2 regions of the Hyphobacterium sp. CCMP332 genome follow, and region 2 is predicted to be linked to the other one. Evidence: predicted binding sites of a transcription regulator. Region 2 holds the regulator's gene; the other holds the start of a gene.
The links. The regulator LexA, encoded in region 2, represses DNA repair genes until DNA is damaged. The targets are predictions, from matches to a motif close to ATGTTCCNCTTGTGTTCC.
Positions count from the first base shown of each region.

Region 1: the regulator LexA is predicted to act here: its motif matches at 1,260-1,277, upstream of recA (recombinase RecA).

Region 1 is NZ_CP058669.1:576,253-579,353, reverse strand. Features, by position in the region: gene alaS (alanine--tRNA ligase) at 1-3, opposite strand, end outside; gene recA (recombinase RecA) at 112-1,191, opposite strand; gene HXX25_RS02960 (ATP-binding protein) at 1,300-3,101, opposite strand, start outside.
Region 2 is NZ_CP058669.1:896,324-899,424, reverse strand. Features, by position in the region: gene trpD (anthranilate phosphoribosyltransferase) at 1-210, shown strand, start outside; gene trpC (indole-3-glycerol phosphate synthase TrpC) at 207-1,007, shown strand; gene lexA (transcriptional repressor LexA) at 1,074-1,751, shown strand; partial or broken gene HXX25_RS13480 (ComEC/Rec2 family competence protein) at 1,732-3,101, opposite strand, start outside.

The sequences.
Region 1 (3,101 bases), 320 kb from region 2:
CATTGTTTCGTCCCGAAATTTTGCTGTCTGGTCCCATATACGAACGGGTGCCCGGCATCGCCAAGCACCCGTTACTGTGAAAATGAAGATAGTGAGGGTTGGCGCGCTTATCTAGCCCGCATCCGCAATATCATCTTCAGCGGAAGGACCGACCAGCATTTCGCCCGCAATCAAGCCCGCATTGGCCCGGACCTTTGCCTCGATCGACGCCGCAATATCCGGATTTTCCCGGAGGAAATTCCGGGCGTTCTCGCGGCCCTGACCGATGCGCTCGGATTCGTAGGAATACCAGGACCCGGACTTCTCGACGATATTGCCCTTCACGCCCAGATCGAGCACTTCGCCCATCTGTGAAATGCCCTCGCCATAGAGAATATCGAACTCGACCTCGCGGAAGGGTGGCGCGACCTTGTTTTTCACAACTTTCACGCGGGTCTGGTTGCCGATGACCTCGTCACGATTCTTGATCTGGCCGATGCGGCGAATATCCAGGCGAACAGACGCATAGAATTTCAGCGCATTTCCGCCGGTGGTCGTTTCGGGCGAACCGAACATGACGCCAATCTTCATCCGGATCTGGTTGATAAAGATCACCATGCAATGAGATTTCGAAATGGATCCCGTCAGTTTGCGCAGAGCCTGGCTCATGAGCCGGGCCTGAAGGCCGGGCAGGCTGTCACCCATTTCACCCTCGAGCTCGGCCCGGGGGGTCAGGGCGGCGACAGAGTCGATGACCAGCACATCCACCGCGCCGGAACGAACCAGCGTATCGGCAATTTCCAGCGCCTGTTCACCGCAGTCCGGCTGCGACACCAGAAGCTCACTGACGTCCACACCGAGCTTGCCGGCATAGACCGGGTCAAGCGCATGCTCGGCATCGACGAAGGCGGCGACACCGCCGCGCTTTTGCGCTTCAGCAACACAATGCAGGGCGAGCGTCGTTTTGCCGGAGGATTCCGGTCCGTAGATTTCGATGATCCGGCCCTTGGGCAGACCGCCAATTCCCAGCGCGATGTCCAGACCGAGGGAGCCGGTTGGCACCGATTCGATATCCATCTCCGGGCGTTCGCCCAGCTTCATGACGGAGCCTTTGCCAAAGGCCCGGTCAATCTGACCCAGCGCGGCTTCCAGCGCCTTTTTCTTGTCGTCACTCTTCACGTCGCTCACCAGTCGAATCGCTGCCTTAGCCATAATGCTATCCCCTTATTTCACGTCCCCGTGCGGGGAGCAATTAAGGGATATGTACCGCTTTTGTTCGCAGAACGCAAGGGGAACATTTATTTGGCCGCAATTCGTGAATCAAGCCGCGTCCCGAACCTCGCCGGACAGGACTTCCTTCACGCGTTCCGCCAGTTGCGTCAATGTGAACGGCTTGGGCAGGAAGGAAATGTTCTTGTCGCGCGAGAGCGTGTCGGAGAATTGCTCCTCGGCATAGCCGGAGATGAAAATCACGCGGGTATCCTTCAAAAGGTCCGCGGCCTTGGCCAGCAGACCCGGACCGTCGAGCCCCGGCATGACCACATCCGAGACGAGCAGATCGAAACCCTCTTCGTCTTCGGACAGAATTTCAAATGCCTCTTCGCCGTCGCAAGCCTCGACGACCTCATAGCCGCGCTTGGCCAGCGTCTTCGCCGCAATGGAACGCACGGCGTCTTCGTCCTCTACGAGCAGAAGCCGGCCGCGGCCCGCCAGGTCGGCGGGTTTGGGATCGCCCTTCGGCTTTTCAGCCGGCGCCGGCGCTTCGTCCTCGCCGGCGACATAGGCCGGCAGGAAAATACGGAAAGTCGAGCCCTTGCCGATTTCGGAGTCGACGAACAGGAAGCCGCCCGACTGTTTGACGATGCCGTAGACCGTTGCGAGGCCCAGGCCGGTCCCCTGCCCCACCGCCTTGGTGGTGAAGAAGGGTTCGAAGATTTTCATACGCGTGGCCTCGTCCATGCCGGTGCCTTGGTCGATGACCTCGATCTGGACCCAGTCGCCGTCTTCCACATCCGGCGCACCGGCATCGGATACAATCTTCGGCGTTACGGCGGACGTTCGGATGGTGAGTGTCCCGCCGCCGTTTTCGCGCATGGCATCCCGCGCATTGGCCGCGAGATTCATGATCGCGGTTTCCAGCTGCCCCTTGTCGGCGCGGATCGCCGGCACATCACGGCCATGGACAATGTCGAGCTTGACGGTCTCTTCCAGTATCTGCCGAAGCAGAACGGTGAAATCAGACAGGACATCCGACACATCCAGCGCTTCCATTCGGAAGGTCTGCTTGCGGGAGAAGGCGAGGAGCTTCTTCACCAGCCCCGCCGCCCTCGCAACGGTCTGGTTGATCACCTGCAACTCGCCATAGGACGGATCACCGACCGGGTGACGGCCCAGCAATTCATCCACATTCAGGCGGATAGCTTGCAGAAGGTTGTTGAAATCATGCGCAACGCCACCGGCCAGCTGTCCCACGGCCTGCATCTTGTTGCCCTGACTCAGCTGACGCTCCAGCTCCTTCCATGCGGTGACATCAATCATGTAGGCGGCGCGCTTTCCGCCCTTCGCCGGCGAAAAGACCAGATGGATATCCATCGGCGGATCTGTCTTGAGCACGGCCTCGGCCGGCTCTCCCTTTTTCGAGGCCTTTTCAAAAACGTCCTCGGGCGCGCGCCCGGCCTCCCAATCAAACAGGTCCGCGAAAGTCGCGCCGGATTTGGCCAGTCCGCCAGTCATCTGGACGAGTTGAGGATTGATATCCTCGATCACCGCTGTTGCCGGGTCCGAGCCGGACAAGCGCGCCACACCGAAAGGTGCGGCGGCAAACATGTCATCGAATGTGCGGCCAGCCTTGCCGCCAGTGGCACCGGCAATGGCCTGCGCCACGCCAGACGGCGTGCCGGTGGCTGTCAGACCGTAGATAACACCGCGCGCCGTCGGTTTTTTCTCGCTGTCCCAGGACAGGGCGATGACGGCATCAGTCTCGATACCATCGCGCCCCTTCAGACGGGTTTCAAAGCGGCAAACATCTTCGTCGCCCCGCGATTTTTCCAGCGCACGAACAATGCCGGCGTCGAAAATTTCCGACAATTCCGGCAGCGCGTCGCCGGCGTTCAGCCCCAACC
Region 2 (3,101 bases):
GAAAACGCAGCCGCCTTGCGCGCCCTTCTGGACGGTCAGCCGTCAGCCTATCGCGGAATCGTCGTCATGAACGCGGCCGCAGCGCTCATCGTCGCCGGGCTCGCCAGCAATCTGAAAGACGGTGCGCAGATGGCCGTCGCCGCCATTGATGGCGGCGCTGCAAAAGCGACACTGGAAACGATGGCGCAGATTTCCCGAGGCGAAGCGTGAACGCGCTTCGCAAGATCGAAGCTTACAAGCGCGATGAAATTGCCGCCGAGAAAGCGGCTTTCAGCAACGCACGCCTGGACGAGATGATCGCAGCTTGCGGTCCGGCGCGCGATTTTGAAGGTGCATTGATCGCAAAGGCCAATACCACGGGCATCGCCCTGATTGCAGAGGTCAAGAAAGCCAGCCCGTCCAAGGGACTGATACGGGATGATTTTGATCCCGCATCTCTGGCCAAGGCCTATACCGAAGGCGGCGCGGCCTGCCTGTCCGTGCTGACCGATCAGCCAAGTTTTCAGGGACATCCGGATTATCTGGCGCAGGCGCGAGGCGCCGTGCCCCTGCCCGCGCTTCGCAAGGATTTCCTGCTGGATGTCTGGCAGGTCAAGCAGTCGCGCGCGCTGGGCGCGGATGCGATCCTGGTGATCATGGCGAGCGTCGATGACGCGCTGGCGCTTGATCTCGTCTCTGCCGCGCACGATCTGGGCATGGCAGCCCTGATTGAAACCCATGACGCGGTCGAGCTGGAACGGGCCCTCGCCCTGCCCTCGCCCCTGATTGGCGTGAATAACCGCGACCTCACCACATTCGAGACGTCTCTCTCGACCTTCGAAAAGCTCGCGGCCGATATTCCGGCGGATCGATTCGCCATAGCCGAGAGCGGTATCGCGACGGCGGCGGATGTGGCGCGGTTGAAGACTGCGGGCGCAAAAGGCCTGCTGGTGGGAGAAAGCCTGATGCGGCAGGCCGATGTGGCGCAAGCGACGCGTGAGCTTCTGGGCGGATTGGCGTTTACTTGACGTTTACCCGGAACACTCATAGAACATCCAGAGAAGTTTCTGATTTGTTCCTTATGGAGTGAGCCCATGCTGACGCGCAAACAACAACAGCTTTTGCTCTTCATCAACAAACGTTTGAGCGAAGATGGTGTCTCGCCGTCCTTTGAAGAAATGAAGGATGCGCTGGACCTGGCGTCAAAATCGGGGGTTCATCGCCTCATCACCGCTCTGGAGGAGCGCGGCTTCATCCGACGCCTCGCGCATCGCGCCCGGGCGCTGGAAGTGCTGAAAATGCCGGATACCGGCGCACCTGCCGTTTCGTCTGATGCGGAAAATGTTGTCCGGCCCAATTTCGGTGCCGAGCCGGACCATGGTGCCGGTATTGAAATCGCGGTGCTGGGCAAGATTGCCGCCGGCGTGCCGATCGAGGCCATTCAGCATGAACAATCGCGCATCATGTTGCCGCCGGACCTCGCGGGCGGGCGCGGCGAACATTACGCGCTAGAGATCGAGGGTGATTCCATGATCGATGCCGGCATTCTCGACGGCGATATCGTCATTATCGAGCGCTGCGATACCGCCATGAATGGCGAGATCGTGGTGGCGCTGGTCGATGAGGAAGAAGCCACGCTGAAACGTCTGCGCAAGAAAGGCGGTTCCGTGGCTCTGGAAGCAGCCAACCCTGCTTATGAAACCCGGATTTTCGGCCCGGATCGCGTACGCGTTCAGGGCAAGCTGGTGGGGCTTATCCGCCGCTATCACTAGTCGTCCAGACGCGGTCACCGCGGCGGGTTTCGACATCCGTTTCGCGATGAATTTCATCTCTTTGCAAGTAGAGTGCTCTTGCGCCGCGCGCTTCCAGTTCTCCCAGATCAATGAGGCGCGTCGCGCAAGCGGCCCGCTGTATCGGTGAGGCATAGGTCTTCAGAACGACCAGATCGGACAGGGCGCAGTCTTCCGTCAGGGTTTCATCGCTTTCCGCAACGGTGATAGTCATGCCTTGCGTTCGCCCGGAGCATCCGCGCGGATCACACGCCACACCATCCCGGCCGGGCCGCACACTTTCGCCCGCCTGTTCGAGAAACACCGATGTCGCAAAGCGGGCGCGGCGGCGGTCTGTGCTGGCCCAGGCCGGTCCGTCCTCGTTCTCAAACCGGGCCAATACGACGCCCTCCTCGCTGATGAAGACATCGGGAGGCCGACTGAATCCCCATCCTGCATACGCGGTCAGCATGACGAGCAATCCAATCCGCCGGGCAAGGCCGGACGCCGCCACCAGCAGGACAAAACCAAGGGCATAAACTGTCAGGACAACACCGGGGGCCGACGCCATGGGTGCCAGGGAGCCGGGCCAGGACGCCACCCATTCGGCAATGCGAACGACCCAGATCAGACCCCAACTCATTACCGCGAGTGCTGGCCCGTCCATGCCGAACGGGGCTAGCGCCAGAGCCAGAGCTCCGGCGGGCATGACCACCAGCGAAAATACCGGCATGGCTGCAAGATTGGCCGCAAGTCCATAAACGGCAATCCGGTTGAAATGGAAGGCTGCAAAAGCGGCCGTCGCACTGCCGGCCACCAAAGACGAGAAGGAGAGCGTCCCCCAGAACCCCAGAAAGCCGCCGATAGCACCTTTCTGGCGATCATGCGTATCCCGCCGCCGCCAGATATCGAACGCCGCCACAAGCGCCGAGGCTGCGGCAAAGGACATCTGAAAGCCCGGTGACAGAACGCTCTGCGGCTGCAGCGCAAGGATGATGGCGGCGGCCAATGCGATGGATTGCATCGAGATCGCGGCGCTTGAGCAATATTCCCAGAAGCACGACGGACACCATGACAAAGGCGCGCTGTGTCGACACCGATGCGCCCGAAAGGACAAGATAAAGTGTCGCGCCAATCAACGCGATGACCGCTGCGGGTATGCGCGGATCATAACGGCGGGCGAATGCGGGGATTGCAGCCCCGAAAGCCCTCACCACAAAAAATAATCCGCCCGCAAACAGGCTCATATGCAGACCGGATATGGCCAGGATATGCCCCAGCCCCGTCGCGCGAAGGGCCTCGGCCTGATCCGGTGGAATGCCGGACCGGTCGCCCGTCAGCAAGGCGGCGGCA